4 regions of the Paenibacillus sp. J31R120 genome follow, and region 2 is predicted to be linked to each of the others. Evidence: riboswitches for the same ligand, from Rfam matches in the RefSeq annotation. Region 2 holds a riboswitch; each other region holds the start of a gene.

Region 1 (3,576 bases), on a different contig from region 2:
CGATTTGGATGGAGCTGCTTTTCAGGCTATTGGCCCGAACGATACCGGTGCTGCCGGCGATTTCAGCTTTCGTATGGAACGGCCCTGGATAACCCCAATTGGCTTCCACATTTGCAATCGTACCGTTTTCGAAGCGTAAAGTGACCAGAGCATAATCGAGTCCCTCTTGTTTCGCGTTCAGGGCGTATATGCTTTCGACCTCGCCGAAGCAGGAGCGCAGGAAGTCCAGATCATGGATCATCAGATCAACGATGACGCCCCCGCTTAAGCCTTCATCCGCAAACCAGTTGCCCGGATGCCCGCCGATCCGGCTGGTATGAGCGACCGCAGGACGCCCCAGCTTTCCGCTGTCCAGCGTTTGTTTGAGATTGTTGTAATCAGGGAAGAAGCGAACAACATGTCCAACAAACAGACGGACGCCGTTCTCTTCACAGACCGTCATCATCTCCCGTGCGTCTTCCAGTGAAAGGGCGATAGGTTTTTCGCAAATAATATGCTTTCTTGCTTTCGCAGCTTTAAGCGTATATTCTTTGTGTAAATAGGTAGGCAGCGCGATGCTTACCGCTTCAAAATCCGCATTTGCCAGCATGTCGTCGAACGAGTAATATGCGGTTGCTCCTGTCTGCCCAGCCAATGTATCGGCCAATTGACGATTTGCATCGCAAACACCTGTTAATTGAACGTTTGCAAGACTGGCGTATATACCGGCATGAATAGCACCCATGCCTCCGCAACCTAGGACTGCCACTTTCATAGAGGGTCACCTTCCTTTATTCGTGGTTAGCTTTGTACTAATCATACAAGGGAGTAGCTGCAGCCGTATATGCAATAATTTAATGGTTTTATATCCATTTTCAACATTTTAACATTCGGGAGAGAGATAGCCTTGGATATTATAAAAGAGCCTATACATTACCAGAATCAGCAGCTATGCCTGAAAGTATGGACATTTTTTCTTGAAGGCTTCGCTGGCGCAGAGCTGCCTAGCTGGCACTATCATAAGGAAGTAGAGTTTATTCTCGTATTAGACGGAATTCATGAGATGCATACCTTAGACAGAACCTATCGCCTGGAGCAGGGCGATGTGATGGTGATTGGCTCCAATCAGCTTCATCGAGCAGTAGGTCATGCAGGGCACGAAGTAGAATATATTGTACTTCACGTCGATCTGGAGCCGTACTTCGATCCGGCGACGATTAACTATTTAAGCTGTTTCATGGAGGTGCTTCAGCCGCTTGACGGACTGAATGATCTGTTCGCGTCCAACCCAGATGCAAGGGAGGAGGTGGGCCGTGCGATCTTCAGCATTCATGAGGAAGTCATGGCCAGACGTCATGGCTACGAGGTAGCGGTCAGCATGCATATCAAAGCGCTGATGCTTGCCATGCTAAGGCATGACGCAAACGGCATATTATCACCGGGCGGAAAGCTGGACGCTCACGTACTGAAGCCTGTCATTGCCTTTATAGATGAGCGACTGGGCGAAAAGATACATATGTCTGAACTGAGCGCTTTAGCCGGAATGAGCTATGTCTATTTTTCCAAGTATTTCAAAACGCATATGGGACTGCCGTTTACCGAGTATGTCAATCGGCGACGTATTGCTAAGGCTACGCGCCTGCTTGCCCTGACCGACCGAAAAATAACGGACATCGCACATTCCGTAGGACTGGAGAATATGGCGCATTTTTATGAATTGTTCAAACGCTTCAACGGCTGTACGCCAAAGCAGTTTAAACTGAAAATGACGTTGTCAGCAGAACCGGAATAGATTCTTCCCCTTATTTCCAACTAGCGCAGGAGGAGATGGTCTAGTTGAGAAAAGCATCAATAAACGCATATAATTCGCGATCGGCTGATAGCGCAATGCATGTAAGCGCTTCTATCGGGATTTTTAAGCTTTTTCCGCCGAAACATGTCTGGAATGCGCTTTTACAAAACATTCGGAAAGGAGTAGCATTAGGCTCATAAATGAATATGCGTAACGCTCAATGGTCCGTTAAGACCAGCGGGGGAACCAAAGCGATCGTAATGGGTCGCAGGGGTGAATCCATGTTATGGTAGGGAGCTCTCGACTTCCGAATCCGTCAGCTAACCTCGTAAGCGTTGTTCGGGAGATAAGTGCGCGCGCTTGTGTTCGTCATGACCACAGAGAGCTTGTTTCTCTGTGGTTTTTGCTGTGTCCAATCAACAATGAATAGTAGAAGAGAGGCTCGTCAGATGGGAAAACAATTTGTAGTCATTGGGTTAGGGAGATTCGGGGGAAGTGTGACGCGAACATTGCTATCGCTTGGCTACGAAGTTATGGGAATCGACAAGGATGAGAAGAGAGTACAGGAATACGCGCCTATCTTGTCCCATGTCTATCAAGCAGATTCGACTGATGATCAGGTCATGCGGGAGCTCGGTGTGCGCAATCTGGATCATGCGATTGTAGCCATAGGCGAAAACCTTCAGTCCAGTATATTAACTACATTGATTCTGAAGGATATTGGCGTCAAATTCGTAACAGCCAAGGCAACAAGCGATTATCATCAGCGGGTGCTTGAAGGCGTCGGTGCGGACCATATCGTTCACCCGGAGCGCGATACAGGAGTGCGGGTAGCCCATCAGGTCACCTCCAAAAACATGATTGAATACTTGGAGTTATCCCCCCAACATAGTCTCGTCGAAATGATTGCCCCGCCAATCTTCTGCGGCAAAACATTAAAAACATTGGACTTCAGAGCCAAATTCGGCTGCAGCGTCATGGCCATACGCAGAAAAGACAATGACTTGGTTGTATCTCCGCACGCGGACGATCGTATATTTGAAGGCGACATGTTAGTTATCATCGGCAAAAACAGCGATATTACAAGGTTCGAGCGGACATTCGCAGACTAAGTGTGAAGTCTGGATGCTTGCAGAAGGACAGTATACTTTTTGCCCGATAACATGTACGTATACAGAAATCATTCAGTACCCCCTTTCTGAGGGTGTTCTTCTTTGGAAAAGGGCTCACTCTCCCATCTGCTCAGGAACAGGTATATAAGATAAAACCATCTATCCAACTCTTGTAAAAGGTTGGGTATTTTGTTATACTAAAAACAGAACATATGTTCTTTTTTTGGGGGGGGTGAGTGATGTGGGAATATTATTAGCTTGGCAAGAGTTTAATGCACAATATCGGAGGGATGAGGATTTTCTTCCTCTTCTTGAACGTTTGAAGTGGCCATCAGGCTTTAAGTGCTATTGTTGTGGACATCGCTCTGCATATAAGATCGTTACGAGAAGTCTGCCTCTTTATGAATGCACGAAGTGCAAATATCAGCAGTCGCTAACCTCCCATACCATTTTACATAAAAGTCGCACTTCTATACGGAAGTGGTTGTTTGTTATGTATTTAGTTGGAAAGTTCGAGCATAGCGTTAATGCCGTGCAATTATCTGCGCTTCTGGACATTACCTATAAGACGGCTTGGCGCATGTTGAATAAAATTCGTTCCGTATTGTCCATGGAGTCGCAGCAAATATGGGGCGAATATATAGAAGTTAAACATGAGATTTTTAATCAGCAGGCTCTTTTATCCGATGACAG
Region 2 (3,576 bases):
GCTTGTTTTAGCTGGAAAAGCTTTAATGAAAAAAGCGCTGCGAGCAGTCGTCGTGCAGGGAGGGTAGACGAACATGCGACTGTATTTCAAATATTTAAGCATTCACCTCAAATCTCAGATGGAATATCGGACATCATTTTTGCTGATGAGCATAGGGCAGTTTTTTATCCCCTTTATGGTGTTCGGGGGCTTGTATTTTATGTTTCAGCGTTTCGGAGAGCTGCAGGGGTGGAGTTTCTTTGAGGTAGCTCTTTGTTTTTCGGTCATTCATATGTCGTTTTCGCTGAGTGAATGTTTTGCGCGGGGATTCGATTCCTTCTCGTCGCTGGTTGGCAGGGGAGACTTCGACCGGCTGCTGGTTCGGCCCAGAAGCACAGCGCTGCAAGTATTGGGCTCGAAGTTTGAGTTTACGAGAATAGGAAGGCTGCTGCAAAGTGTGATCGTGCTGATCTGGTCGGTGTCCCATTTGCCGCAGATTTGGAGTTTTCCGAAGCTGTTGACGCTGCTGCTCATGATCGCCAATGGCACGATTATTTTTACAGGCATCTTTATTTTGGCTGCGACGTTCTGCTTTTGGACGATCCAGGCGATTGAAGTAGCTAATGTCTTCACAGACGGAGGGCGCGAGATGGCGCAGTATCCGCTCAATATTTATGAAAAGTGGGTTACCCGTTTCTTTACGTTCATCATTCCGTTCGGCTGCGTCAGCTACTTGCCGCTCATGTACCTGCTCGATAAGCGGGAGGGCAGTATGTTTCTGCCTATGATGATCACGTTCGGCGGCTTGCTATTCCTCATCCCATGCCTGCTAATCTGGCGGTTCGGCGTGCGGCATTACCGATCGACGGGGTCGTAAGTGATTGGTTGCGAGTGTGCACATTCAATGTCTTCTGAATGGAAGGATGGGATACGGGGCAATGGGGCGTCGGTGGTGAATGGTTCCTTAAACGGACTATTATACTTGGGCGGTTCGATGTGTGTTTGTACCGGATAAACGAACTTGTTAGGCGGTGCAGCCTCCTGTATTCAAGTAAGGAGTTCAGACGAATGAGCACATGAATCGGTCAAAGGGGTTGCAGGCGCGGCTGTGCAGCACCGCAATATCATTGCGCTGCCGCTAGTCATGCATAGTTCATATATACCAGTCTGATGAACATTGTGCGTACTAGCTGTTATAGGCTGATAGTGGGAATGTGAGCGGAAGTTTGTTTTAACTAATCAATAACTCGCTAAACCATTCTGGAGGTGTTGAAGTCGAAAGGTTGCGAATATGCAAAAACGAGGTGCCTTTACCATTGAAAATTGATGGTGGAGGCATCTTTTTATTTATCTATAGATGATGATCAGGCTGCAAGCCGAAAAACTCGGCTTAGAGAGCGGAAAGCCGCCGCCGAGCGAGCTGCAAGCCGATAAACTCGGCTTAGAGAGCAGAAAGCCGCCGCCGAGCGAGCTGTAAGCCGAGATACTCGGCTTAGAGAGCAGAAAGTCGACGCCGAGCGAGCTGCAGACCGAAAAACTCGGCTTAGAGAACGAAAAGCTGCAGCCTGACTGAGCGCCGCCGGACAGCTCCCCCAAAACGCAAACAAGCCCGGGCTTTCCGGGTTGGAAGGCTTCGAGCTTGATGCTGGTTGCGGCTTGCCTTGATAGGCTGGCCGACATAGGATATCCCCATATCCAAGCGTATGCTGCTAATCTACGGATAAATAAGCGACGGCGCGCTGCTGAAGAACGGATTCTTCGGCAGGCTCAGCCGATGAAATCGGGCGTCCGGAGCCCGGGTTCTGCAGCTGTGTAATTGCGGCGGAAAATAAACGGTAAGCCCGATTATCGGGATTAAGAGTCTGCGCGATTCGTTCGGTGAGCCGTTCGGTCAAGGAAACGATCGAGAAACGGCCGATGAAGCTGCGGAATAGCGGACCCCAACGGTCGAGTTGCAGACTTGGCTCGCTGTCACTGACGAATTGCTCGTTCCAGCCATAGCCGAGGTCGCTGCTAATGCGAAGACAAACGCGATACCCTGCCGAGTCAATCGCGAGCGCCGGTATGACGAATACTTCCACGCGGCTAATGCTGAGCTGCAGGGGTTGTTCCGAAGGGAATGGGGAATCTTGCAAAGATAAAGAAAGCATAAGACACCTCTCCTTTGTCCGCTTACGAGGTTAGCTGTCGGATTCGGGCTAGAGAGTAGACCCTACCGGGGGTACAAATCCCCGGACTCACCCCTTGCAAGGCTGCGGCCGGCTGTCGGCCCACGTCGCACTTACGTTGGTTCCCCCGCTTTTTCCAGGTCGGAAAAATTAAGCGTTGATGTTTACATAATATTTTAACTTTAAAATATCAATTTGTAAATGATATCTTATCGGGACAACCAATCGTCCAAAATATCCAAATACCGACATAATTACTTTGCGTTCCCGTCATATTTCAAGTATGATGGTAGATAAAAAGTGAACTCATGTTCAAATCAAAGGAGCAGCAAGCATGCATTCGAAAACTAGTCATTGTAAAATTGTCGATTGTACAATTCGTGACGGCGGACTCGTCAATAACTGGGATTTCAGCGTCGAGTTTGTACAGCACCTTTATAATAGCTTGAACGAAGCTGGCGTCGACTACATGGAGATCGGCTACAAAAACTCGCCGAAGCTGTTGAAAGGTGCAGATAGCGCAGGCCCATGGCGCTTCCTGAACGACGATTTCCTTCGCAAGGTCATTCCGAACAAAGGCAACACCAAGCTGTCTGCGCTGGTTGATATCGGCCGCGTTGACGAGAATGACATTTTGCCGCGCAGCGAGAGCCTGCTCGACCTGATCCGCGTAGCTTGCTACATTCAAGATGTAGACAAGGCTCTTGAGCTGGTGCAAATTTTCCACGACCGCGGATATGAGACGACGCTGAACATTATGGCGCTTTCCAACGTGATGGAGAACCAATTGGTCGAAGCGTTCAAGCAAATTAACGACAGTGTTGTAGACGTTGTATACATCGTGGATTCCTACGGCAGCCTGAAGCCGGATGATGTAGGCTATCTGGTGGATAAATTCCAGCAGCATTTGCCGAACAAGCGTCTTGGCGTTCACGCGCATAACAACCTGCAGCTTGCATTCGCGAACACGCTGATCGCGGCGAACAAAGGCGTTGAGCTGCTTGACGCATCCGTATACGGCATGGGACGCGCAGCAGGCAACTGCAACACGGAACTGCTCGTATCGGAATTGCAAAATACGAAATACAATGTTCGTCCTGTTCTCGATATGATCGAGAAATACATGGTACCGCTTCGTGAGAAGGAAGAGTGGGGCTACATCATCCCTTACATGATCACAGGTATTCTGGATGAGCATCCGAGATCCGCAATGGCGCTTCGCGTTTCCGAGAACAAGGATAAGGCAGTTGACTTCTACGATCAACTGACAACTCCGGAAATCTCCAAGTAACATCAAACTGATGGAATACTAATCGTTCTGATAAAAAAGGCGCTTGCCGATTACGCGTTCATTCGCGTACGGCAAGCGCCTTTTTAGGGTTGAACTATCCTCTAACGTTTAAATCTCTGTACGAAGCAGCTCGCCATC
Region 3 (3,576 bases), on a different contig from region 2:
GGTCGTAATGATGATGTCCTTGCGGTAGAGCAGATGCGTCCGGATCATAAAGCTGCTTTGGTTATGAAGAAGATTATGCCAGCCCTTCTTTGGAATGAACTGAGGAATGACGACCGTTACCTGGTAATTCGACTCATCCGCTTTGCGTTTCACCATGTCGATGAATTTACTGAGCGGTTGGATGATGCTTCGGTATGGGGAGTGCAGCGTGACCAGGCGAACCTCCGGCTTCCACTGGCTCCATTTCTTCTCGAACTTTGATTCTTCTTCCCGGTCGAACGGGATGTAGACGGCGATGATTTGCTCGGCGCCGAGAGACTGCGCATAATTTAACGACTGCTCCACGACATGGGTGATGCCGGATACCGGCACGATGATGACGTTGCCTTTGATCGGAACCGCCGGCTCACATGTGGCAAGACGCAGTTGATCGCCGACCGCTTCGTAATGCTTTTTGATGCGGTGGAACAAATAAACGATGAGCGGCAAAAACACAAGTACCGGCCATACCTGCGCCAATTTGGTGATGAAGAACATCATCGTAACCGTGAAGCTGATAAGAGCTCCCGTCGAGTTGATGGTCAGCTTTGTGATCCAGCCTGCCGGCTTCTCGCGTATCCACTTCACCATCATGCCCGATTGGGACAATGTGAAGGGGATGAATACCCCAACAGCATAGAGCGGGATCAGATGCTCCGTCTTTCCTTGAAAAGCGATGATGAGCAGAATCGACAGCAATCCTAGAATTATAATGCCGTTCGAATAGCCGAGCCGGTCGCCGCGAACGGTGAACATTCTTGGAATGAACTTATCTTTCGCCAGGTTGACTGCAAGCTGCGGGAATGCCGAGTATCCCGTATTGGCGGCAAGTATCAGAATAAGAGCAGTAGTCCCCTGGACGAAAAAGTACATAATATGGCGTCCGAACGTTGTTTCGGCGATTTGCGAAACGACGGTGGCTTCCTCAAGCGGCTTGATGCCATACAAGTACGCGAGCACCACAATCCCCGAAAACAACAGAGCGAGCAATATTCCCATAGCAGACAATGTTTTGGCTGCATTGTTAGGGCCAGGGCTCTTGAAGTTCGGAATTGCATTAGAAATCGCCTCGACCCCGGTCAGTGCGGAGCTTCCGGAAGCGAATGCCTTAAGCAGTAAGAATAAGCTGATCCCTGCGATTGGCGTGCCGATTGGCGTATGCAGATCCGAAGCTACGCCGCCGACCATGATGCGGTATAAGCCGGCTCCGATCAAGATCAATAGGGACAAAACAAACAAGTATACCGGATAAGCCAGAATGGACGCTGATTCTGTCACGCCTCTCAAATTCAGCAGAGTAAGCAGAAGTACGAATACGACGGCAATTGGAACCGTGTATTCATGCAACGAAGGAAAGGCGGACGTAATGGCATCGGTACCGGCTGATACGCTGACGGCTACCGTCAGAATATAATCAACAAGTAGTGACCCGCCTGCCACCAGACCGGGGTATACGCCGAGATTATTTTTCGAAACGACATAAGCCCCGCCACCATGCGGATAAGCGAATATGATTTGACGGTACGACAAAATCAGGGCAGTCAGCAAGATTAACACGCCGATCCCGATGGGGATCGAATACCAGAATGCTGCGGCGCTAACCGTAATGAGAACCAATAATATTTGCTCAGGTCCGTATGCGACGGATGAGAGAGCGTCCGAGGATAAAATCGCGAGCGCTTTTTTCTTGTTCAATTTTTGCTCGCCCAGTTCGTTTGTCTTCAAAGGCTTGCCGATTAAAAAACGTTTAAAAGCTGCCATGTCGTCATCCACTCCATTTTATGAGGATTGCAGCTCAATTCCGAGTCAACGATAAACCTTAATCTCTTCATCGAATGGCAAAAAAACCGCAGGAAAGTAGGGACCTTCCCGCGGTTTCTAAAAAACGCGATGAGTTCCTCTTTCGAGACGCTTACGAGGTTAGCTGACGGATTCAGGTCTGAAAGTAACCTTACGCCGATTGAGACAATCAAGCGATTCACCCCTGGAACGGCAAGCCATTCCGATGGTTCCCCCGTTTCTGCTGCGCAGAATTAAGCGATCAAGGATTCATGTATTTGTGAGCTTACATTGATAAATCTTACTCCTCGATGAGCAGGCTGTAAACAAACAGGGGAGGAAGCTTAACGTGATTTTGAATAACATTCGTCTGAAAATCCGTACATATCGGCTCCAATCTTGACGCCGCGCATTTTTTCATCTTCTTGCTCCTGAATTCAGTAAAAGATTAGGTTTAAGGATCGCTTCATAATTCCCCCTTTTTAAAGGACTGCCATTGGCAGCCCAAGTTCGTCATGCACGGAATTGGCAAGCTCGCAATCTTCCGAAAAATAAATTCCCAAATGTTACTATTTATTGCTATAATTTATAAGAGTACAACAAAAGGGTTTTTTCACAAGTTTTTACATCTAAATGTCGGTAGCCCTTGCGTCTCAGAAGTAAATTCCGAAAGGAGAATGTAGATGGCAAAAACATTTCATTTCCAACTGGTGGAGGGCTATAAGGGCCAAGAACTCACCACTTGGGTGGGCACGGAAAAGGTGGTAACGAAGGCGCATACCGTACATACCCTTCGCACTGCCGCTTCGGGCAACGGGGCGCTTTCGCTGCTCTCGGAAACGAGCCGTAGCCTGTTCACACACTATGCAGAAATTCCAGAAGAGCTGCTTCCGACCGAGCATTTGACCCGTATTCGGGTCACATCGCCCGATCCCAACCCCGACATTTATCTACCTGCGCTACATCACGTGTCGATCCATATTCCCGAGCGGCATCGCAGAAAGTACTATGAGCGCAAAATGGCGCGGAACGGTATATACCACCATCCTAAGCTGAGCGCACTGGGCCTAACCAAATTGGCCAATAGCTTAAGCAATAGCGAGCTCATTCAAGCCTGTGTCGATGCCGAGCTGCTGCAGTCGCCAATAGATACTGCGATCTCGATTCTGTTCTCCAATCCGGAGCTTGCTTCCAACCGGCCGCATACGGCCGCCATTGTGACCAACGATCATATTTACCCTTCCGAAATCGTTAATCCGCAGCAATATAACCGGGTTCGAAATCTGGCAATCATCCTCAGCAAACAAGGCGAAGCCAGCTCGACGGGCGGATGGGCGACTATTACCGATTCCGTTGATAAGGACGGCAACCCGCTTTATTTTGAGTTCGATTTGGCTGATCGCAAAGTAGGCGACCGCGTTTTAGAGTACAAATGGTCGGAAATGACAACAGATGCGGCGACAGCGCCGAACGGCGGAGCGATGCAGACGGCGAGCAACGATACCGCGCTGCAAAACCAGACGTGGAGCGTAAACCAGGGCAAAACGGCGAGCGAGCATCAGGACAACAGCGGCTCCAGCAATGTCACCGTTCGCAGAGCGTACGCTACCGGTGTGGATGGCTTAGAGCCTGCCGCCCCTCAGTTCAAGTGGACGGTAAAGGAGCTTACGCCGAACCACGGGCTGGACGTGAATGCAGGCTCGCTGAAGTTCCATGCGGACGGCACGTTTTCCATCGATGTGAAAAATACGTATTTGC
Region 4 (3,576 bases), on a different contig from region 2:
AACCTGTTCGTGAAATACGGCTTCAGCCTGCCGAAGCAGCCTTAATGAGCTGGCAATCGTTCTGGCCGCCAGTCGTACTGTCATTGCAGGTGGCACTGATCTCCAGCATTGTCGCGGCCGTGGCGGGCATTGCCGCAGCATGGTGGATGTCGAGGAGGTCATTCCGAGGCAAAATCTTGCTGGAGACGGCCTTCATGCTGCCGCTAGTGCTGCCACCCACTGTGGTCGGCTTTCTGCTGCTCGTGCTATGGGGCAGGCAGGGGGTGCTGGGCCGGGCAGCGGAATGGATTTTCTCCGCTCCGGTTCTCTTCTCGCCATGGGCGGCTGTAATTGCCTCGATCGTGGTGGCGTTCCCGCTTGTGTACCAGACGATGAAGGTAGCGCTCGATTCGGTGGACAAGAATCTGGAGGATGCCGCGCGTTCGGCAGGCGCCGGGGAGTGGAAGGTATTCCGGTATGTGACGCTGCCGCTGACGATGCGTGCCGTAATGACCGCCTATATTCTCGGCTTTGCGCGTAGCTTGGGCGAGTTCGGGGCAACGCTGATGATTGCGGGCAACATTCCGGGGAAGACGCAGACCATTCCTACCGCGATCTATGTCGCGGTCGATTCCGGCAATATGCCGATGGCTTGGGCCTGGACGGCAGGAATGGTCGTGATCTCGTTTGCACTGCTGCTAGCGACGGGCGGTCTTCGGAAAAGGCCATAAAAGGGCTCGCCTGCAAGGCGTAAATCGTGTGCGGCTGTGATTGCACGAGTGTAGAAGAGCTTTTCTCCGAGAAGAGCCGATGAATGCGATAAATCAGATTGCAAGGTATGGAAAATCGGGGAAAGCAGCATTTACTGCTGCTTTACACTTTCAGAAGACAGGAGTAATATTCGGATTAAGCTTTACAGCAATCGCTGAGTTTCCCGCAAGAGGCGGGAAAACGGGGGAACCATTCGCCAAGTGAACAGTCCGGTGTGAGAGCCGGAAGTTCGGATGGCAAGGGGTGAATCGCTTGCAGCGCCAGATTGGGCGCCGGCCAAGCGTAGGGCGACTCTCACCGTCCGAATCCGACAGCTAACCTCGTAAGCGTAGATGGAGAGGAAGTGGCTTGTGATCGCATTGGCGACCACAGGGGACACGTGCCTCTGTGGTTTTTTGATGCGCAAATAGGATTATGACCAAGCAACACGCTGAGTTTCTGCACAGAGCAGAAAACGGGGGAACCATTCGATTTTGCGCCAAGCGTGAAATCCCGGGGTGAATCCGGACCTGGCAGGTCCGGTAGGGCGGCTCTCACGCCCGAATCCGACAGCTAACCTCGTAAGCGATTCGAGAGAGGCCAATTGCAGCTCTTCGGCATAAGCGAAGCTTGTTTCGCTATGCCTGCAGAAGAAGCCGCGAGGGACCCCTCCTTCGCAGGCTTCTTTTTTTGCGCCCAATTGGCTGAAAGGGATAAAGGAGAATGAAGAGTGAACTCGTTCCATTCAAAGCTTACGCTGGTATATGCGCCGAATGAATACGGTCGGCAATTTGTGAAGCTGTTGCTATACAAGGGCTGGCCTGTAGCGGCTTTGGTCAGCAGCGGCAGGCAACGGCGAATCCATGAGGGATTCGGAATCAGCTGCTTTATCAAGCTCGACACGAAAGAGCGAGATTGTCCACTGAAGGGCGGACAGATTCATGATGTGTATTTGTTCGACAACTCCGTGCCGCTGGTTTGCAGGTACTTAAAGCTATTTCGTCCGCTTGTATCGGGCAGAATTATCGTGGTGACCCAGAGTCACAGCATTCCGGGGTTATATCGGCATTTGGGAGCAGATCAGCTGCTGCATGCATCGTTGCAGCCGGAGGAGCTTGTATCGGAATTTGAAGAGAATCGATTGGAGAAGAACGGAGAGGAGGATGCATCGTGCTAGATGTAATTTTGGTTGCATTTCTGATTGTGCTGGTGGCTTCCGTATGGGGCCTTGCCGCTTGGTCGGCGAAGGAAACGGATAGCGGGCGGAAGGATCAGTAGTTTATCCATTACGTGTGATGAAATGAGGGACTGGAAGTGACGATTGCCGGGCTTCTTTCGATTGGCATTTTTCTATTAATCGTTGTGACGTTGGCAAAGCCAACAGGATTATATATGGCGCGTGCATTCGATTATTCGCCTACAACTCTCGACCGCGCTTTCGGCTGGCTGGAGAAGCCGATTATGGCGCTTAGCGGCATCCAAAAAACGAACCAGACCTGGAAGCAATATGGGTTATCGCTCGTGTTCGCCAACGCTTTTATGATTCTGGTCGTCTATATGATCTTCCGGCTGCAGCACTTGCTCCCTCTCAATCCGGGCAACATTGCAGCTATGGAGCCTACGTTGGCGTTCAATACGGCTATCAGCTTTATGACGAATACGAACCTGCAGCATTACAGCGGGGAAAGCGGCATGTCTTATTTGGCACAAATGCTTGCGATTGTCTTCTTGATGTTCACGGCACCGGCAACGACGCTTGCCGCAGCTATGGCGTTCATTCGAGGCTTGTCTGGCAAGCCGCTTGGTAATTTCTTTGTCGATATGATTCGCTCCATTACGCGCATTCTGCTGCCGATTGCTATCGTCACATCGCTTCTGTTCGTATCGCAGGGTGTGCCTCAGACGCTGGAGCCTTCTGTGACGGCTGCGACGATGGAAGGAGCTGAACAGCATATCGCAAGAGGGCCTGTCGGATCGTTCCTGGCGATTAAGGAGCTGGGCAACAACGGCGGAGGCTTCTTCGGAACAAACTCTGCTCATCCCCTCGAGAATCCAACCAATCTGTCCAATCTGCTGCAAATGCTGCTCATGATGCTGGTGACGACAGCGTTGCCGTTTGCCTACGGAAAGATGGTTGGCAACCGGAAGCAGGGCCTTGTGTTATTCTGTGCAATGGGTGTGATGTTCCTCGTTATGATGGGAGCCTCGCTGGCTGCCGAGAGTGCCGGCAATCCCGCCCTTGGGGCGATCGGCATGGATTCGTCGCAAAGCAGCATGGAAGGCAAGGAGATGAGGTTCGGTCTGGAGGCTTCTTCCTTGTATTCCGTCGTTACGACCGCTTCGGAGACGGGAGCTGTCAATACGATGCACGATACGCTTACGCCGCTGGGCGGGCTGGTGTCGCTGGCCAATATGATGCTGAATACGATCTACGGCGGAATTGGCGCCGGATTTATGAATGTGCTGATGTATGCGATTATCGCAGTATTTTTAGCTGGGCTTATGGTGGGCAGGACGCCGGAATTTTTGGGCAAAAAAATTGAAGGCAGGGAAATGAAGCTGATCGCGATTGTTCTGCTGGTACAGCCGCTGCTCATTTTGGTGCCATCCGCAATTGCGCTGATGCTATATCCGGAGACTGTCTCGAATCCGGGCTTTCACGGTCTGACTCAGGTATTGTACGAATTCACCTCCTCCGCTGCCAATAACGGATCTGGATTTGAAGGGCTGGGCGACAATACGCCGTTCTGGAACATGATGACGGGAGCGGTTATGTTTTTCGGGCGTTATATTGGCGTTATCTTGCTGTTGGCGGTTGCAGGGTCGCTGCTCGCGAAGAAGCCGGTG

What was found. A riboswitch is a leader RNA that binds a small molecule or an ion and turns the genes downstream of it on or off. The one in region 2 is predicted to bind cyclic di-AMP.
Region 1: another riboswitch for cyclic di-AMP. It lies ahead of AC0YNW_RS18705 (potassium channel family protein); the one in region 2 lies ahead of AC0YNW_RS28220 (5-formyltetrahydrofolate cyclo-ligase).
Region 3: another riboswitch for cyclic di-AMP. It lies ahead of AC0YNW_RS06125 (APC family permease); the one in region 2 lies ahead of AC0YNW_RS28220 (5-formyltetrahydrofolate cyclo-ligase).
Region 4: another riboswitch for cyclic di-AMP. It lies ahead of AC0YNW_RS16210 (hypothetical protein); the one in region 2 lies ahead of AC0YNW_RS28220 (5-formyltetrahydrofolate cyclo-ligase).

Annotation. Positions count from the first base shown of each region.
Region 1 covers NZ_JBWDNN010000005.1:69,088-72,663, reverse strand. Annotated here, with positions in the region: gene AC0YNW_RS18715 (Gfo/Idh/MocA family protein) at 1-754, opposite strand, end outside; gene AC0YNW_RS18710 (helix-turn-helix domain-containing protein) at 887-1,771, shown strand; cyclic di-AMP (ydaO/yuaA leader) riboswitch at 1,976-2,121, shown strand; gene AC0YNW_RS18705 (potassium channel family protein) at 2,221-2,883, shown strand; gene AC0YNW_RS18700 (IS1595 family transposase) at 3,125-3,576, shown strand, end outside.
Region 2 covers NZ_JBWDNN010000014.1:59,883-63,458, forward strand. Annotated here, with positions in the region: gene AC0YNW_RS28205 (ABC transporter permease) at 1-67, shown strand, start outside; gene AC0YNW_RS28210 (ABC transporter permease) at 74-856, shown strand; gene AC0YNW_RS28215 (hypothetical protein) at 1,327-1,659, opposite strand; gene AC0YNW_RS28220 (5-formyltetrahydrofolate cyclo-ligase) at 1,689-2,129, opposite strand; cyclic di-AMP (ydaO/yuaA leader) riboswitch at 2,134-2,314, opposite strand; gene AC0YNW_RS28225 (aldolase catalytic domain-containing protein) at 2,482-3,438, shown strand; gene AC0YNW_RS28230 (hypothetical protein) at 3,547-3,576, opposite strand, start outside.
Region 3 covers NZ_JBWDNN010000001.1:1,327,767-1,331,342, forward strand. Annotated here, with positions in the region: gene AC0YNW_RS06125 (APC family permease) at 1-1,800, opposite strand, end outside; cyclic di-AMP (ydaO/yuaA leader) riboswitch at 1,933-2,089, opposite strand; gene AC0YNW_RS06130 (hypothetical protein) at 2,502-3,576, shown strand, end outside.
Region 4 covers NZ_JBWDNN010000004.1:151,869-155,444, forward strand. Annotated here, with positions in the region: gene modA (molybdate ABC transporter substrate-binding protein) at 1-45, shown strand, start outside; gene modB (molybdate ABC transporter permease subunit) at 45-710, shown strand; cyclic di-AMP (ydaO/yuaA leader) riboswitch at 893-1,095, shown strand; cyclic di-AMP (ydaO/yuaA leader) riboswitch at 1,169-1,333, shown strand; gene AC0YNW_RS16210 (hypothetical protein) at 1,460-1,906, shown strand; gene AC0YNW_RS16215 (signal peptide protein) at 1,900-2,007, shown strand; gene kdpA (potassium-transporting ATPase subunit KdpA) at 2,050-3,576, shown strand, end outside.